Regions from separate parts of the Streptomyces sp. NPDC006296 genome, predicted to be linked through region 1. Evidence: riboswitches for the same ligand, from Rfam matches in the RefSeq annotation. Region 1 holds a riboswitch; the other holds the start of a gene.
What was found. A riboswitch is a leader RNA that binds a small molecule or an ion and turns the genes downstream of it on or off. The one in region 1 is predicted to bind glycine.
Positions count from the first base shown of each region.

Region 1 (9,497 bases):
CGTCGTCGACGCCTTGCGACCGGCGAAGCAGCCTGATTACGCTCGGTCGTCGTCGCAGTGAAGGGCCGGTGCGCGGTGCCCGGAGGACTCGGGCACCACGTTGCGGGGGGTCGGCGCAACAGATCGGTGACGCGTGGTGGAAACTGTCGGGTGGATACGGACGTTGTGAGGATGTCCGGGTCGGCAGGTGTGTTCGTTCAGGGTTCGTCCTGCCCCACGGGCGGGTCTATTTCGGTCAAGGGGAAACGCCCGTGAAGTTGTTTGCGAAGTTGTTCGGAAAGAGTGCCCGCGAGGACAGCGCCAACGCTGCCCGCCACCGTGCTCCGCGCCCGGGTGAGGGTGCCGAGGAGCAGGGCTCGGAGCGTCCGCTGTTCCGCGACGAGGTCGCCGGTGGTGCCGGCGCGTCGTCCGCCGACCCCGGTGGTGCAGGGCGCATAGGTTTCGGGGACTCATCGGCCTCGAGTACGGGTGGAGCGTTCACCCCCGCAGGGGAGGGCTCTTCCCTGCCGGTCTGCACGCGGTGCGGGCATCGAAACGCCCAGGACAGCCGGTTCTGCTCCAACTGCGGTACGCCGCTGCGGGGCGGGGTTCCCGAGCGTCCCTCGGAGACCACCTCGACGATCTCGATCTCCGGTATCGAGGCGTACGAAGCGGAGGCGACGGGCCAGACCGCCGTCCCCTCCCTCTCCCCGGAGGCCCAGGCCGCGGTCGACGCCCTCCCGGCGGGTTCCGCGCTCCTGGTCGTCCGGCGCGGTCCGAACTCGGGCAGCCGTTTCCTGCTGGACGGCGACCTGACGACGGCCGGCCGGCACCCGCAGAGTGACATCTTCCTCGACGACGTGACCGTGTCGCGGCGTCATGTGGAGTTTCACCGGGCTCCGGACGGTAGTTTCACGGTGGGCGACGTCGGCAGCCTCAACGGCACCTACGTCAACCGCGAGCGCATCGATTCCGTCGCGCTGACCAACGGCGACGAGGTCCAGATCGGGAAGTACCGGCTGGTCTTCTACGCGAGCCAGCGGGGCGTGTGACCCTCCCCCGGACGCCGTCCGGGGGGACCCCAGGAAGGTCCATGCTGCGAACATCGACAGGCGGTGCCGGTCACGGCACCGCCTCCGCGGATCAGCGCACGATGAGCATCGGCACGGTGCTCCTGCAGCTGCGCGACGAGTTTCCCGAAGTCACCATCTCCAAGATCCGTTTCCTGGAGGCGGAGGGGCTCATCGAGCCCCGGCGCACGCCGTCGGGATACCGGAAGTTCGGTCCGGTCGACGTCGAGCGGCTGGCGCAGGTCCTGCGGATGCAGCGGGACCACTATCTTCCGCTCAAGGTCATCCGTGAGCACCTGGACGCCCTGGCCCGCGGCGAGACGGCCGCGCTGCCGTCCGGCGGCGGTCAGGGCGACCCCGGCGACGTCCTGGGGGACCAGGAGGCCGGCCGGGCCACCGCCGCCCGGATCGGGCGTGCCGAGCTCCTGGCCGCCACCGAGGCCACCGCGGAGCAGCTCGACGAGTGGGAGTCGTACGGGCTGATCGTGGCCGCGCCGGGCGGGAGCTACGACGCCGAGGCGGTGACCGTGGCCCGTCTGGTGGCGGATCTGGGCAGATTCGGTCTGGAACCTCGGCACCTGCGGGCCGTCAAAGCCGCCGCCGAGCGCGAGGCGGGCCTGGTCGAACAGGTGGTCGCGCCGCTGCGCCGGCACAGGAATCCGCAGACCAGAGTCCATGCGGAGGCCACCGCGCGGGAGCTCGCCGACCTTGCCGTGCGCCTCCACGCCGCCCTGGTGCAGACGGCTCTGAAGGCCGGCTTCCACTGAGGCTGGAGGATCCCGACTATCCAAACATGGCGGGCACGTCCTAGGGTTGCTGTGTGAACGAGCTCGACGTTGTGGGTGTCCGGGTGGAAATGCCCTCCAACCAACCGATCGTGCTCCTGCGTGAAGTGGGAGGCGACCGGTACCTCCCTATCTGGATCGGCCCTGGGGAAGCGACCGCGATCGCCTTCGCCCAGCAGGGCATGGCTCCGGCCAGGCCGCTGACCCATGATCTCTTCAAGGACGTGCTCGAGGCCGTCGGCCAGGAGCTCACCGAGGTCCGCATCACGGACCTCAGAGAAGGGGTCTTCTACGCGGAGCTGGTCTTTGCCAGCGGGGTCGAGGTGAGCGCGCGTCCTTCCGACGCCATAGCGCTCGCCCTGCGCACCGGCACGCCGATCTACGGCAGTGACGGAGTGCTCGACGACGCGGGTATCGCCATCCCGGACGAGCAGGAGGACGAGGTGGAGAAGTTCCGCGAGTTCCTCGACCAGATCTCGCCGGAGGACTTCGGTACCAACAGCCAGTGACCGTCCCACGGTGGCTGTGTCAGCGCATCCGGCAAGCCTTTCCCGTAAACCAGTCACGGGAAACCACCCTCAGGGTGATTATCACTCGGCGTGCCGAGTGTGGCGATCGTTGACGCACCCCGGGTGACTGCCTACCTTCGAGGTGGCAGGTCTAGGACGGAGGTCGGCGTGAGAAGTAGCGGCGACGGTACGGCTGCGGGTGGGCCGTACCGGCAGCACGGTGGTGCGGCCGACCACTCCATCGGACAGCCGGTTCAGCCGGCTGCGGAGGGCGGAGCGGCGACAGGGGACATCGGCTACCGGGGGCCCACGGCGTGCGCGGCCGCCGGGATCACCTACCGGCAGCTCGACTACTGGGCGCGTACGGGGCTCGTGGAGCCCAGCGTACGTCCGGCGTACGGGTCGGGGACACAGCGTCTCTACAGCTTCCGGGACGTGGTTCTCCTCAAGATCGTCAAGCGGTTCCTGGACACCGGGGTCGCCCTGCAGAACATCCGCACCACCGTCCAGCACCTCAGGGCGCGCGGGTTCACGGATCTGGAGCGGATGACGCTGATGAGTGACGGGGCGACGGTCTACGAGTGCTCCTCACCGGACGAGGTCGTCAGTCTCCTCCAGGGCGGCCAGGGGGTCTTCGGGATCGCCGTGGGCGTCGTGTGGCGGGACGTCGACGCGGCGCTGTCCCAGCTGCACGGGGAGCGGGTCGACACCGGGGAGACCCTGATCGGCCACAATCCCGCGGACGAACTGGCGCGGCGGCGCAACCGCGCGGGCTGAGCCGGCGGGGCCGGGCGGCGTGGCGCGGAGGCCGGGCGGGGCGGTTGTCAGTGCCGTAGGGCACCATCGGTCCGTGTGAGAGCCGCGCCCACCGTCCTGCACCTCGACATGGATGCCTTCTACGCCGCTGCGGAGCAGGCGGCGAAGCCGAGCCTGCGCGGCAAACCGGTGGTGGTGGGCGGTCTGGGCCTGCGCGGCGTGGTCGCCACCGCGTCGTACGAGGCACGGCGTTTCGGCGTGCACTCGGCGATGCCGATGGCCCAGGCCAGGCGGCTCGCGCCGAACGCGGCCTACCTCGTCCCGCGGTTCGCGCTGTACCGGTCGGTCAGCGACCAGGTGATGGAGCTGCTCGGGCGGCTGTCACCGCTGGTCGAACCGCTCAGTCTGGACGAGGCGTTCGTCGACCTGGAGGCCGGCGGGGCGGCGGACGACTCGGCGTCGGCCCGGGCGATCGGGGAGCAGCTGCGGACCGTGATCCGTGCCGTCACCGGGCTGAGCGGCTCCGTGGGGCTGGCCGGCTCCAAGATGCTGGCCAAGATCGCCTCCGAGGAGGCGAAGCCGGACGGACTGCTGCTGATCGAGCCCGGGACCGAGCGGGAGCTCCTGGGGCCCATGTCCGTGCGGGTGCTGCCCGGGGTGGGGCCGGCCACCGGCGACCACCTGCGGCGGGCCGGCATGACCCTGGTCAGCCACCTGGCGGACGCGGGCGAGGCGGAGCTGGTGCGGCTGCTGGGCAGGGCGCACGGCGTCTCGCTGTACCGCATGGCGCTGGGCCACGACGACCGTCCCGTGGTCGCCGAGAGGGGCGCCAAGTCCGTCTCGGTCGAGGACACCTTCGACGTGGACCTGCACGACCGTGTGCGGGTCAGGGCGGAGGTGGAGCGGCTCGCGGGCCGGTGCGTGGGGCGGCTGCGGGGTGCGGGGCGGTCCGGGCGCACCGTCGTCCTGAAGGTGCGCCGCTACGACTTCTCCACGCTCACCCGGTCCGAGACGCTGCGCGGCCCCACGGACGACCCGACGGTGGTCAGGGAGGCCGCCGCGCGGCTCCTGGAGGCCGTCGACACGACCGGCGGGGTGCGGCTGCTCGGGGTCGGTGTCACGGGGCTGGCGGACTACACGCAGGAGGACCTCTTCGCGCAGGCCGCCGACGCGGAGCACGCGGCCGGGGGACCGGCCCCCGTGGAGGACGGCCCGGAGGAGCGGGACGGGGGCGCCGCGGGGGAGGCCGCCGGCACGGACGCCCGGGAGAGCGAGGAGCCGCCGGCCACCCGGCGCTGGTCGGCGGGGACCGACGTACGGCACGACGTGCACGGGAACGGCTGGGTGCAGGGCAGCGGCGTCGGCCGGGTCACCGTCCGCTTCGAGGAGCCGTGGACCCCGCCCGGGCGGGTCCGCACGTTCCGTGTCGACGACCCGGCACTGCGCCCCGCCGGTCCCCAGCCCCTGGTGCGCGATCCGGAGGACTACTCCTCCTGGCCGGCCAGCCTGCCGAAGTCCCGGTCGGGGCCCGGTTCCGACGCGGGGGAGGACTGAAGTCCGTAGTGGCGGTAGAGCTGCAGCTCCTGCTCGGGGGACAGGTGGCGGCCCACCCCGAAGTCCGGCGCGTCCTTGATCAGGCCGCGGTCGAAGGGGATCAGGAGGGCACCGTCGACGAACTCGCTCGGCTCCAGCGGGACGAACGCGTCCCTGGTGAAGAGACCGGTGCGGACGGCCGCCCACTCGGGGACCCCCGTGGCGTCGTCGAGGTAGACCTCGTCCACCGTCCCGATCTTGGCACCTTGACGGTCGAAGGCCTTGCGGCCGATCAGGCTGCGCGGATCGATGTCGGTCTGCACGGTGCCTCCCACTGTTCACGACGGCATCAGGTGGTCGCGGCTGCTCCACAGGCTCTACGAAAAGCCACATCCGCACCGTCGGCCACTCGAGACGGCCCTCTTCGCCCCGCTGGTAGGCTGGAAGACGGCTGCTGACCCTGTGCGGGAGAGTCCTCCGGAGCGATCCGGGGGCGCCGAAGGAGCAACTCCTCCCCGGAATCTCTCAGGCCCCCGTACCGCACGGACGAGGTCACTCTGGAAAGCAGGGCTGCATCCGTACGGCACGAGCCGCCACGGACGCCGCCCTCACCGACGGTGAAAACCGGCACGCCCCCGGGTGCGCCGGTGAAGCTCTCAGGTCGAGATGACAGAGGGGGAGGCCGTTAGGGCAGCCACGCCGTGGCGCCCCTCGCAGGTCGTGGCAGACCAGGAGGCCTCCATCATGACCCCCCGTCGCACTCCGCTCCCCCAGCTGGAGCAGGGCATTCCGTTCGAGCAGCGCCACATCGGGCCCGATGCCGGGGCCCAGGCCAAGATGCTCGCCCAGGTCGGCTACGGCTCCCTCGACGAGCTCACCGCCGCCGCGGTGCCCGACGTGATCAAGAGCGCCGAGGCGCTGGACCTGCCCGGCGCGCGCACCGAGGCCGAGGTGCTGGCCGAGCTGCGCAGCCTCGCCGACCGCAACCAGGTGCTCGCACCGATGATCGGCCTCGGCTACTACGGCACGTTCACCCCGCCGGTGATCCTGCGCAACGTCATGGAGAACCCCGCCTGGTACACGGCCTACACGCCGTACCAGCCGGAGATCTCGCAGGGCCGGCTGGAAGCCCTCCTGAACTTCCAGACGATGGTCGCCGACCTCACCGGGCTGCCGACCTCGGGCGCCTCGCTCCTCGACGAGGGCACCGCCGCCGCCGAGGCGATGGCCCTGGCGCGACGGGTCGGCAAGGTGAAGGGCGGCGTCTTCCTGGTCGACGCCGACACCCTGCCGCAGACCGTCGCGGTGATCCGGACCCGCGCGGAGCCGACCGGCGTCGAGGTCGTCGTGGCCGACCTCACCGACGGCATCCCCGCGGAGACCGTCGAGCGCGGTGTCTTCGGTGTGCTGCTCCAGTACCCGGGCGCCTCCGGTGCGGTGCGCGACCTCGCGCCCGTCATCGAGCAGGCGCACGAGCTGGGCGCGATCGTGTCCGTCGCCGCCGACCTGCTCGCCCTGACCCTGCTGACCTCGCCGGGCGAGCTGGGCGCGGACATCGCCGTGGGCACCACCCAGCGGTTCGGTGTGCCGATGGGCTTCGGAGGACCGCACGCCGGGTTCATGGCGGTGCGCGAGAAGTTCGCCCGCAGCCTGCCCGGCCGCCTCGTCGGGGTGTCCGTCGACGCGGACGGCGACAAGGCCTACCGGCTGGCCCTCCAGACCCGTGAGCAGCACATCCGCCGTGAGAAGGCCACCAGCAACATCTGCACCGCGCAGGTCCTGCTGGCGGTCATGGCGGGCATGTACGCCGTCTACCACGGCCCCGAGGGGCTGCGGACGATCGCACGGCGTACCCACCGGTTCGCCGCGATCCTGGCCGAGGGACTGCGGTCCGCCGGGAGCGAGGTGGTGCACGACGCGTACTTCGACACCCTGACCGTGCGGGTGCCCGGCGCGGCCGCCGAGGTGGTCGCCGCCGCGCGGGAGCGCGGGGTGAACCTGCGCACGGTCGACGCCGACCACGTCTCCGTCGCGTGCGACGAGACCACCACGCGCTCCCGGATCGCCGCCGTCTGGGCCGCCTTCGGCGCCGGTGGCGACATCGAGGCGCTCGACGACCGGACCGCCGACGCGCTGCCCGAGGGGCTGCTGCGCACCGACGCCGTGCTGACCCACCCGGTGTTCCACCAGCACCGCTCCGAGACGGCGATGCTCCGCTACCTCCGCAAGCTCGCCGACCGCGACTACGCGCTGGACCGCGGCATGATCCCCCTCGGCTCCTGCACCATGAAGCTCAACGCGACCGCCGAGATGGAGTCGATCACCTGGCCCGAGTTCGGCGCGCTGCACCCCTTCGCGCCGGCCGAGCAGGCGCAGGGCTTCCTGACCCTCATCCGTGAGCTGGAGGAGCGGCTGGCCGAGGTCACCGGGTACGACGCCGTCTCCATCCAGCCCAACGCGGGCTCGCAGGGCGAGTTCGCCGGGCTGCTGGCCGTCCGCGCCTACCACCGGGCGAACGGGGACCACGGACGCACCGTCTGTCTGATCCCCTCGTCCGCGCACGGCACCAACGCCGCGAGCGCCGTCATGGCCGGGATGAAGGTCGTCGTCGTGAAGACGGCCGACGACGGCGAGGTCGACATAGAGGACCTGCGGGCCAAGATCGCCAAGCACCGCGAGGAGCTCGCGGTGCTCATGATCACCTACCCCTCCACGCACGGCGTCTTCGAGGAGCACGTCGCCGACATCTGCGGCGAGGTGCACGACGCCGGCGGCCAGGTCTACGTGGACGGCGCCAACCTCAACGCGCTGGTCGGTCTCGCCAAGCCGGGGCACTTCGGCGGCGACGTGTCCCACCTGAACCTGCACAAGACCTTCTGCATCCCGCACGGCGGCGGCGGCCCGGGCGTCGGCCCGGTCGGGGTCCGCGCCCACCTGGCGCCGTACCTCCCCAACCACCCCCTGCAGCCCGCGGCGGGTCCGGAGACCGGTGTCGGCCCGATCTCGGCCGCTCCGTGGGGCTCCGCCGGCATCCTGCCGATCTCCTGGGCGTACGTGCGCCTGATGGGCGGCGAGGGGCTGAAGCGTGCGACGCAGGTCGCCGTGCTGGCGGCCAACTACATCGCCAAGCGCCTCGAACCGCACTTCCCGATCCTGTACAACGGCCCGGCCGGGCTGGTCGCGCACGAGTGCATCGTCGACCTGCGGCCGGTCTCCAAGGCGACCGGCGTCAGCATCGACGACATCGCCAAGCGGCTGATCGACTACGGCTTCCACTCGCCGACCATGTCGTTCCCGGTCGCCGGGACCCTGATGATCGAACCGACGGAGAGCGAGGACCTCGCCGAGCTCGACCGGTTCTGCGACACGATGATCGCCATTCGCGGCGAGATCGACAAGGTCGCCTCGGGGGAGTGGAGCGCGGACGACAACCCGCTGCGCAACGCCCCGCACACCGCTTCGGCGCTCGGCGGGGAGTGGACCCACGCCTACAGTCGGCAGGAGGCGGTCTTCCCGGCCGGCGTGACGCCGGCGGACAAGTACTGGCCGCCGGTGCGCCGGATCGACGGGGCGTTCGGTGACCGGAACCTGGTCTGCTCCTGCCCGCCGCTGGACGCGTACGACCAGTAGGGGGCGGCCTTCGGGCCGGTGGGCACCTGTCGGGGCCGGTGCGGAGGATCCTCCGGGCCGGCCCCCGTCCGTCCGCCCCCGGTCAGGCGGCCTTCGCGACCCGGCCGCTGCGCAGCGGCCGGTGCGGAGCGATGATCTTCCCGTCCGGGAGCAGCTCGCCGGTGTCCTCGAAGAGCAGGACGCCGTTGCACAGCAGGCTCCAGCCCTGTTCCGGGTGGTGAGCCATCAGGCGCGCGGCTTCACGGTCGTTGGATTCAGCGGTGGGGCAGGGAGGCTGGTGCTGGCACATGGAGGGGTTCTTTCGCTGCGTCGAATCGAGTGTCCTGCGGCGGGACGGGATCGTCATGACCGGCCCCGTATCAGGTCGGCCGGACCCAGTGTTGCCCTACGGGCGCCGTTCCGCAGGGATTTCGCGGTAGCCGCCGTTCTCCTCTCCCGGCGCGTCACCCGGGCGGACGGCTCGGCGCAACTGCACCGTCCCTTCGGATGGTTCGGGGTGACCTGACCGGACTAGCCCGGACGGGTACGGGTGCGCCCCCGCCGAGCGGATCGGCGGGGGCGCGACGGGCGTCCGGCGGTCAGGCGGGCGACCCGAGGAGACCGGGGAGCTCGGGCAGGTCCGGGAGCGGGGCCGGGGTGACCCGCAGGGTCATGACCGGCAGCAGGTCCGCGACCCGGTGCGGGCGGTAGGCCGTGATGCCCGGAGGTGCCGGTGCCAGCGGGACCAGCACGTCGTTCGGCGCGAGCGTGCCCGCGCCGGCGTCGCCCTCGACGTCCTGGTGCAGCCACAGCGTGAACATGTACAGCTCCGGTACCGACAGCAGGCGCGGCTGGTAGTGCGCCGCCGTCGACTCCGCCTGGCGCACGGCGAGTTCCGTGGAGACGATGTAGGGACCCTCGAAGAAGTGCGAGAAGGTCCAGCCGTCCGGGGTGAGCATGGTGTCCGCCGCGGCGACGGCGCGCTCACCGCTGCGGATCAGGAAGCGCCAGCCGGCGAGGCGGGTGCGCGGTGCCGCCTCGTTCGGCACGATCCGGTCCAGCACGTGCACGGGCAGCGGGAGTTCGGGACTGAGCGGCCCCTGGGCGGACCGGAGGGCGGGCGTACGGGCGGCCTCGCGGACCGCGGTGGGAGAACCGAGGGCCGCGAGAACGCTGCGCAGAGCGGGCGCTGGGGCCGGGAAGACATGCAGCGGCATGGTGGGTTGCCTCTCACTTCGGAGACACGGTGATGCATG
Region 1 is NZ_JBEXRT010000004.1:226,512-236,008, reverse strand. Features, by position in the region: gene ABZ172_RS04790 (DUF881 domain-containing protein) at 1-61, shown strand, start outside; gene ABZ172_RS04785 (FHA domain-containing protein) at 252-1,031, shown strand; gene ABZ172_RS04780 (MerR family transcriptional regulator) at 1,073-1,816, shown strand; gene ABZ172_RS04775 (bifunctional nuclease family protein) at 1,870-2,343, shown strand; gene ABZ172_RS04770 (MerR family transcriptional regulator) at 2,512-3,120, shown strand; gene ABZ172_RS04765 (DNA polymerase IV) at 3,196-4,653, shown strand; gene ABZ172_RS04760 (PRC-barrel domain-containing protein) at 4,584-4,955, opposite strand; glycine riboswitch at 5,088-5,183, shown strand; gene gcvP (aminomethyl-transferring glycine dehydrogenase) at 5,377-8,262, shown strand; gene ABZ172_RS04750 (DUF5999 family protein) at 8,345-8,551, opposite strand; gene ABZ172_RS04745 (hypothetical protein) at 8,841-9,458, opposite strand.

Region 2 (9,497 bases), on a different contig from region 1:
CTTGAACCAGACCGCGATCAGACGGCTCTGCTCCTTGCAGTCGATGTCGTCCAGCGCGAGCGCGATCGAGTCTTCGGTGTCGGTGCCGCCGAGGCCCTGTTCCATGGCCCTGTACGGATCCGAGGTGGCGTGGCCCTTGCCCTTCATGCAGGCCGACCACTTGGTGACGGCCTTCTCGACCGGCTGGTGGGGGCGGGATTCGGAAATTCCTGTCGACGCGAGCTGAACGACGAATCCCGCATCGGACTCGTTGAGCTTGAGTTTCCGCTTCGCCCATCCGACACAGCCGCCTTCGTGCAGCTTCTTGCCGTCGTACTCGGCGCGAGCCGGTTCGGTCGTGTCGCCCGACCCGGAGTAGGCACCGTCGCTGCCGGTGGGAGGGGCGAGCGGTTCCGGCTTGGTGCGCCCGGTGAGAACCTCGACCTGGACGTTCGGCAGGTCGGGCGTCTGCTCGGCGGTGTACTTCTGCTGCTCGGGCGGGAGCAGGTATCCGTACTTCTCCGCCTGGGCACGGTCAGTGATGCCGTAACGGCGTTCGATGTTCATGCTGTTACTGCTCGCAGGCGGATTCACCCCAGGCCGCGGCAGGTCGACCGTGAATCCGTACTCGGCCATGCACTCCGTCTGGAGCGTGCGCAGAGCGGAGTCGATGACGACCTGATCCGGGTACGACACCATGTAGCCTTCGAGCGGAAGTTCCAGGCCCTTGGCCAGTCCGGAACTGGGCAGTTCCTCCGGCCACTCGCTCCGGTCGGCCTGCGTCTCCTTCGCAGCCGCGCCCGAGGAGGGCTCGGACTGCGAACAAGAGCTGAGAAGTATTGCCGCGAGCATGACAGTCACGGCGGTGGATGCTTTCCTGGGGACGTGCACGGGTTCCTTCTCTGTGTGATGTCGTGAAGCGCCGAGACGCTCGTGCAGAGGAGCTTTCGCATCAATGGCGAACAGGCACGGAGTGACCGGCCCACCATGATTCGGGAGCCGTGATTCCCGGGAAGTCGGTGTGCCCGTTCACCTGTGTCGAGTACGGCACGGGTGGCGGCTCCAGCACTCGCGACGCCTTGGCCGACCCACGGGCCGCCCGTCCGCCGTCCTGCTCAGTGAAGCCCGGCCACGGACACCACGTACGAACGAAGGCTGCTTGAACGGGCCGCTTGCCACCGTGGCTTGAGGGAGGCGAGGTCGAGAACATCGTGTCGGACTCTCCGCGGCCGACTGCCGTCGCAGCCGCGTCCGCACCGGCGAACTCCGGGGCCGCTGCGTCCGCAGCGACGTCGCCGGTTCGCCGGTCGGGGCCGACGTCATGCCTCTCCCACACGCATTGATGCAGCGTCCCCCCCCCAGGCGCACGTCGGTTCAACGTCGAGGACTGGACGCACGGTGGGTGCCATCTGCATGCCCCAGCCATCGACTTGGGCATTAGACCATCACCACTTCTCCGCGAAGTGGACATTCAGTGACCTAGTCGACGGTCACGAATTCATCTCTTTCTCACCTGTGCGGTCGAAGCCGGTGACGCCGCAGCGACTGACGGCACAGACCTCCTGGCGGCGGGTGGAGCATCCGAACTGACGCAGGCAGGAGCAGAGTGTGCTCCGATCGGCTGTTCGGCCACCCCGGAGCGGTGTGATGCATGGTTCGCCGGAGATCAGCGAAGCCATGCCCGATCGCTCCGACGATGATGTGCAGCACGAGCCGCGGACCCACGCACGCGGAGGCGTGAAGCGGCTCCGTTCGCAGCCGAACCACCAGGCCGGGTTCGGGTTCGGACCGCGCCGGCACGGGAGCACGTACCAGGACCGTGGCCGCAACCCCCGGCGCCGCTGTCGGATCCGGGTGCCGGGCGGCGGCGGTCCGCTCGGTCACCCGCCGGCTGAACCAGGTACCCGCCTGCCCGGCGGGATCAGCGGGCCGAATCACCGGGTGCCCGCCTGACGCATCCGTGTCTCAGCTCGGTCCTGCCGGAAGATCCGGCGGGCGTGCGCAGCAGTGCACCGACGGGACCTGTCCCCGAGTGGTGGACACCTCCGATCCCGGCCCCTGTCCCAGGGAGATTCCAGGGGTTCCCGCCGTGCAAGCAAGAAAGGCCCTGACAGCGCTGAAAGGTACGAACACGCTGGTCAGGGCCTATCCGTTCAGCACTCGATGATGTTCACCGCGAGCCCGCCCCGGGCCGTCTCCTTGTACTTGACGCTCATGTCGGCGCCGGTGTCCTTCATGGTCTTGATGACCTTGTCGAGGGACACCTTGTGGCTGCCGTCGCCGCGCAGCGCCATCCGGGCCGCCGTGACCGCCTTGACCGCCGCCATCCCGTTGCGCTCGATGCAGGGGATCTGCACGAGCCCGCCGACCGGGTCGCAGGTCAGGCCCAGGTTGTGCTCCATGCCGATCTCGGCGGCGTTCTCCACCTGCTCGGGGGAGCCGCCCAGGATCTCGGCGAGGGCGCCCGCGGCCATGGAGCAGGCGGAGCCCACCTCGCCCTGGCAGCCGACCTCGGCGCCCGAGATGGAGGCGTTCTCCTTGAAGAGCATGCCGATCGCGCCCGCGGCCAGCAGGAAGCGGACGACACTGTCGTCCTTCTCGGCCGCGGTGCAGCCGCCCGCCGCGAAGGTCATCCAGTAGTTCAGGACGGCGGGGATGATGCCCGCCGCACCGTTGGTGGGGGCGGTGACGACACGGCCCCCGGCGGCGTTCTCCTCGTTCACGGCCATCGCGTAGAGGGTGATCCACTCCATCGCGTGGGCCTGCGGGTCGCCCTCGGCGCGCAGCTGCCTGGCGGTGTTCGCGGCGCGGCGGCGGACCTTCAGACCGCCGGGCAGGATGCCCTCGCGGGACATCCCGCGTGCGATGCAGGCCTGCATGACCCGCCAGATCTCCAGCAGGCCGGCCCGGATCTCGTCCTCGGTGCGCCAGGCCTTCTCGTTCTCCAGCATCAGGGAGGAGATGGACAGGCCGGTCTCCCGGGCGAGTCGCAGCAGCTCGTCCCCGGTGCGGAAGGGGTGCCGCAGCACGGTGTCGTCCGGGACGATCGGGTTCTCGCCGTCCACGGCGTCCTCGTCGACGACGAAACCGCCGCCCACCGAGTAGTAGGTCTTCTCCAGCAGCGGGGCCCCGTCGCGGTCGTACGCGAGGACGGTCATCCCGTTGGCGTGGTAGGGGAGCGCCTTGCGCCGGTGCAGGACCAGCTGCTCGTCGGCGTCGAACGGTATGTCGTGCACGCCCAGGAGGCTGATGCGGCCGGAGGAGCGGATCTCCTCGATGCGGGCGTCGGCGCCCTCCACGTCGACCGTGCGGGGCGACTCGCCCTCCAGGCCGAGCAGGACGGCCTTGGGCGTGCCGTGGCCGTGGCCGGTCGCGCCGAGCGAGCCGTACAGCTCGGCCCGCACCGAGGCGGTGTGGACCAGCAGGCCCTCGTTCTTGAGGCGGCGGGCGAACATGCGGGCCGCGCGCATCGGTCCCACCGTGTGGGAGCTGGACGGGCCGATGCCGACCGAGAAGAGGTCGAAGACCGAGAGGGCCACGGGGTACTCCTAAGCAGTGGTGGACGTCGTTGTCCGCCCGGGTGGTGCGGGACGGGCCGGGTGGGCCCGGGTGCGCGGGGCACAGGGATGGGGGCACCGCGCACGCCGTGTCCAGTGTGCGCGGTGCCCCCACCCTGTGTGCAAACTGCGGGTTACTTCGAGAGGCCGGGGTACAGCGGGAACTTCCCGGCCAGCGCGGTCACCCGCGCCGTGAGCGCCTCGGCGTCGTACGCGGGCTTCAGCGCGGCCGCGATGATCTCGGCGACCTCGGCGAAGTCCTCCGCGCCGAAGCCGCGGGTGGCGAGCGCCGGCGTGCCGATGCGCAGGCCGGAGGTGACCATCGGGGGCCGCGGGTCGTTCGGGACGGCGTTCCGGTTGACCGTGATGCCCAGCTCGTGGAGCCGGTCCTCGGCCTGCCGGCCGTCCAGCTCGGAGTTGCGCAGGTCGACCAGGACCAGGTGCACGTCCGTGCCGCCGGAGAGCACGGAGACGCCCGCCTCGGTGACGTCCGGCTGTACCAGGCGCTCGGCGAGGATGCGGGCGCCGTCCAGGGTGCGCTGCTGGCGCTCCTTGAACTCCTCGCCCGCCGCCACCTTGAACGAGACCGCCTTGGCCGCGATCACGTGCTCCAGCGGACCGCCCTGCTGACCGGGGAAGACCGCCGAATTGATCTTCTTGGCGAGCTCCTGCGTCGACAGGATCACGCCGCCGCGCGGACCGCCGAGGGTCTTGTGCGTGGTGGTCGTGACGACGTGGGCGTGCGGCACCGGGTTGGGGTGCAGACCGGCGGCGACCAGGCCCGCGAAGTGCGCCATGTCGACCATCAGGTACGCGCCGACCTCGTCCGCGATGCGGCGGAAGGCGGCGAAGTCCAGCTGGCGCGGGTAGGCGGACCAGCCGGCCACGATGAGCTTCGGCTTCGACTCCTTGGCGAGGCGCTCGACCTCGGCCATGTCCACGACGCCGGTGTCGTCGACGTGGTACGGGACCACGTCGTAGAGCTTGCCGGAGAAGTTGATCTTCATGCCGTGGGTCAGGTGACCGCCGTGGGCCAGGTTGAGACCCATGATCGTGTCGCCCGGCTTCAGCAGCGCGAACATCGCGGCGGCGTTCGCCTGCGCACCGGAGTGCGGCTGGACGTTCGCGGCCTCGGCACCGAAGAGCGCCTTGATGCGGTCGATGGCGATCTGCTCGACCACGTCGACGTGCTCGCAGCCACCGTAGTAGCGGCGGCCGGGGTAGCCCTCGGCGTACTTGTTGGTGAGGACGGAGCCCTGCGCCTCCATGACCGCGACCGGAGCGAAGTTCTCCGAGGCGATCATCTCGAGGGTGGACTGCTGGCGGTGGAGCTCGGCGTCGACGGCGGCGGCGACGTCCGGGTCCAGCTCGTGGAGGGAGGAGTTGAGAAGCGACATCAGTGGGTCCCTAAGGTCTCAGTTGCCGGAGAACGCGGTGTACTCGTCGGCGGAGAGGAGGTCGTCCGGCTCCTCCGCGACGCGCACCTTGAACAGCCAGCCGCCCTCGAAGGGGGCGGAGTTCACCAGCGACGGGTCGTCCACGACGTCCTGGTTGGCCGCGGTCACCTCGCCGGTCACCGGCGAGTACAGGTCGCTGACCGACTTGGTCGACTCCAGCTCACCGCAGGTCTCGCCCGCGGTCACCGTGTCGCCGACCTCCGGGAGCTGGGCGAAGACGACGTCACCGAGCGCGTTGGCCGCGAACTCGGTGATGCCGACCGTGGCCACGCCGTCCTCGAGGGCCGACAGCCACTCGTGCTCCTTGCTGTACCGCAGCTGCTGGGGGTTGCTCATGACCTGAATTCTCCTGTACGCGGGGGAGTGCTGACGAACGGTGGTCTTACGGTGTGAGACACGAATGCGTCACGTGCGGGACGCCACGGATCAGGCGCGGCGCTTGTAGAAGGGCAGCGCGACGACCTCGTACGGCTCGTGCGTGCCCCGGATGTCGACGCCGACACCCTCGGTGCCGGGCGCGGCGTGCGCCGCGTCCACGTAGGCCATGGCGATCGGCTTGCCCAGGGTGGGGGAGGGGGCGCCGGAGGTGACCTCGCCCACGACCTCCCCGCCGGCCACGACGGGGTAGCCGGCGCGCGGCACCCGGCGGCCCTCGGCGATCAGGCCGACCAGCTTGCGGGGCGGGGCCGCCTCCGCGCGGGCCGCGGCGGCGGACAGCGCCTCGCGGCCGACGAAGTCGCCCTCCTTCTCGAACTTCACGACCCGGCCCAGACCCGCGTCGAACGGCGTCAGCGCGGTGGTCAGCTCGTGCCCGTAGAGCGGCATGCCCGCCTCCAGGCGGAGCGTGTCGCGGCAGGAGAGCCCGCAGGGGATCAGACCGTACGGCGCGCCCGCCTCGGTCAGGGCCTGCCACAGCCGCTCCGCGTGACCGGGGGCCACGAAGAGCTCGAAGCCGTCCTCACCGGTGTAACCGGTACGGGCGATCAGCGCGGGGACGCCGGCGACCGTCCCGGGGAGCCCGGCGTAGTACTTCAGTCCGTCCAGGTCGGCGTCCGTGACCGACTTCAGTACGGCGGGTGAGTCGGGGCCCTGCACGGCGATCAGCGCGTACGCGTCGCGGTCGTCCCGCACCTCCGCGTCGAAGCCCTCGGCACGCGCGGTCAGGGTGTCCAGGACGAGCTGGGCGTTGCCCGCGTTGGCCACCACCAGGTACGCGGGGGCGCCGGCCTCCTCCAGGCGGTAGACGATCAGGTCGTCCAGGATCCCGCCGTCCGCCGCGACGATCATCGTGTAGCGGGCCCGGCCCGCACCGACGGTGGCGATGTTGCCGACCAGCGCGTAGCTCAGGAACGCCGCCGCCTGCGGACCCGTGACCGTGATCTCACCCATGTGCGACAGGTCGAACAGGCCGGCCCGGGTGCGCACGGCGAGGTGCTCGTCGCGCTCGCTGGCGTACCGCAGCGGCATGTCCCAGCCCGCGAAGTCGGTCATGGTCGCGCCCAGGGACCGGTGCAGGGCGTCGAGGGCGGTGAGACGGGGGGCAGTGCTCATGGGCATGGCTCCAGGGCATGACGACAGGGGGTGGATCCCTCCCCATCTGTCATCGGAACCTGAGAGGTTCGCCGAAAGCCCCTGAAAGGGTCCTGACGGGATGGTCCCCGTCCGGGTCGGCTTGCACCTTGGGTGGGACCGCGCAGCGGCCCGCTTTTCAGATCTGCCTCATCCACGCGGTACGGGGCCTGAGAGATTCAAGGGAGGAACTTGCTCCTTCGGCGCCCGGTGCACACGGTGACCGGGACTCTCCCGCGCGGATTCAAACGGCCGGTATGCAGTTGGCGGGGTCATCATCGCACGCATTGCGCAAGAGTGGGGCGTCCGGTCCGCACGGGTACCGGTCCCGACACGGACCGCCCGGAGCGGTTGTGCCGCATTACCTTTTCTTTACACTTCTGGGGGCAGGTCAGTGGGCGACTCGGCAGGGGGAAGGCGATGACGTTGCAGCACTCTGCGACCACCGCGGGGACGGCACGCGGTGCGATGCCCCGGCAGCCCGGAGCACCCGCGCGCGAGCCGCTGGGCGGGCACCCGCCGGCGGTGCGCGACCTGCGGGGACTGGGCGGCGGGGGGCCGTGCGTCCTGGACTTCCCGGCGGGGGACGTGGTGGTGGTCTCCGGACTGCCCGGCAGCGGGAAGTCCACCCTGATCCGGCGGACGGCCCGGGAGCACGCGGTGGACTCCCAGGACACCAGGGACCGCTGGGAGGACGCGCTGCCCGTCTTACTGCCGTACGCCCTCTACCGGCCCCTGGTGCGCGCCGCGCACTACGCGGGGCTGCTGCGGGCCCTGCGTGCGGGCGGCCCGGTCGTCGTCCACGACTGCGGCACCCAGACCTGGGTGCGCCGCTGGCTGGCGCGTGAGGCCCTGCGCAGGCACGGCGCCCTCCACCTCGTCCTGCTCGACGTCACCCCCGAGGTCGCCCGCCGGGGGCAGCGGGAGCGGGGCCGCGGGGTGTCCGGCTACGCCTTCGCCCGGCACCGGCGGGCGGTCGGCCGGCTGCTCCGCGACACCGGGAGCGGAGTGCTGCCGCCGGGGTGCGCCTCGGCGGTGCTGCTCGACCGGGAGGCGGCGGCGGGCATCGGGCGCATCTCCTTCCCCGAGCGGTAGCCGCGGCCGGGCCCCGGAGGCTCCGGGGCGCGATCGGCGGTGTCACCGTTCGCATACGCACAGTTCGCGCCCCGCCGGCCGGCTGTCCGGTATCTGGACAGTACGGCGGGCCGGGGCACCGCTCCCGCCTGCGGCCCTGCGGGCGCGCCGCGGTGCGGTCTAAGGTTTCGACCGCACCGCATGGCGAGAAAGGGACACAGACACCGTGGACATTCCGGCTCAGGCCCAGGCCCCTTCGTATCCGTCGCAGGGATGGCCCGCCAACGAGTTCGAGGAGACGCTCAGCGCCTCGCTCGGCGTGCCCGGGGCCGGCGGACGGCTGGTCGAGGTCCTCGGCCGCAGCCACGTCTGGGTGCCCCTGCCGAACGGCGGCGGCCCCGGCAGCACCGACCTCGACCTGCCGACGGTCGAGATAGACGGCGGGGCCTACGTCCCGGTGTTCAGCTCCGAGGCGCAGTTCCTCCAGTGCGTCGGCTCCCACCTCTCCTTCACCGTGGCGCCCGCCCGCGAGTTCGCCCGTGGACTGCCCCCGCAGCTCGGGATGGCGGTCAACCCCGGCGGCGCCGTCGGGGTCCCCCTGCCGCCGGCCGCCGTCGCCGAGCTCTGCCGGGCCGGGCGCACCGTGCTGGACGGCCCCGCGAGCGGCGGCCGGGTGCGGCTGTACGAGCCGGACTGGAAGGAGGACCCCGTCGACTTCCTCGCCGAGGTGTCCGCGGAGTTCCGGGCGACCGGAGTGGTGAGCACCGGGCGGAGGGCGCTGGCCAGCATCGAGGGCGACAGCCCCGCCCTGTTCGTCGGCGTCGAGTTCGCCGCGGGGGAGACCGCGGAGCAGAGCGTCCCGCTGGACGCCCTGGGCCGGGCCCTGGGCCGGGTCCAGGTGCCCTGGCCGGTCAACCTCGTCCTGCTGGAGGTGGCGCAGGACCCCGTCGGCGACTGGATGCTGGAGAAGGTCCGCCCGTTCTACCGGCGCGACGGGCACTGAACGCCGGGGCCCCGGCCGCACCGTGGCGTCGGGACGGTGTCGGGACCGGCGCATAAGCTGGTTGGATGACGAGGCCGCCCCGTGTGCCCGGGAGCGGCACCACAGCACCGCGCAGCACGCGCAACAGCGGATCGTAGAGGGGCGGGACCCAGGGTGAGTGCGTCAGGCACCGCGGCGGCCGGGCAGGTCGAGCACATGCTTCGCCAAGTGACCCCCGGGCGTCTCGACGCGTACGAGGCCCTGTTGCGGTCCCTGGCGGACGGCCAGGTCTGGATGCTGCTCTGGCACGGCACGGCGGGTTCCCCCGACGCCCAGTACGGCAACATGGAGGTCGACGGCGCGGGCTACGCCCCGTGCGTCACCTCCGCCCAGGAGCTCTCGGCCAGCGGCTGGAGCAGGGCCCACGAGGTGACCACCGGCCGTGACATCGCGCGCTCCCTCTTCCCCGACCGGTGGGGCATCTGGCTCAACCCGCACGCCCCCGGCGGCGGCGTCGGCATCCCGTGGCTGGACCTGCGGCGCATCGCCACCGGCCTCGACCGGATGCCCGCCGGTCCGCTGCGGCTCACCGAACCCGCCGTCGACATCCCGCAGTTCTACGCCCTGCTCTCGCAGAACGCCCACCGCACGCCCGCGGTCCGCGCGCTGCGGCGCGCCTGGGTGCAGCCGGCGCTCGGTGTCCCGTACCTCGCGATCGGGCTCGACCTCTACGACACGGGCCGGCCGTCCGTCGACGCGGTCCGCGCGATGATGCGCGAGTCGGTCGGCGTGGTCCCCGAGGGGCTGCCCGTCTCCACCGTCTCGCTGTCCGACGAGTACGATCCCGTCGCGATGTGGCTGAACGCCAACTCCCGGCCG
Region 2 is NZ_JBEXRT010000025.1:52,408-61,904, forward strand. Features, by position in the region: gene ABZ172_RS18925 (hypothetical protein) at 1-831, opposite strand, end outside; gene ABZ172_RS18930 (L-serine ammonia-lyase) at 2,133-3,518, opposite strand; gene glyA (serine hydroxymethyltransferase) at 3,671-4,933, opposite strand; gene gcvH (glycine cleavage system protein GcvH) at 4,952-5,329, opposite strand; gene gcvT (glycine cleavage system aminomethyltransferase GcvT) at 5,420-6,544, opposite strand; glycine riboswitch at 6,712-6,809, opposite strand; gene ABZ172_RS18950 (AAA family ATPase) at 6,983-7,657, shown strand; gene ABZ172_RS18955 (enhanced serine sensitivity protein SseB) at 7,863-8,639, shown strand; gene ABZ172_RS18960 (enhanced serine sensitivity protein SseB C-terminal domain-containing protein) at 8,793-9,497, shown strand, end outside.
Region 2: linked by a shared signal. The riboswitch ahead of gcvT (glycine cleavage system aminomethyltransferase GcvT) and the one ahead of gcvP (aminomethyl-transferring glycine dehydrogenase) in region 1 are both predicted to bind glycine.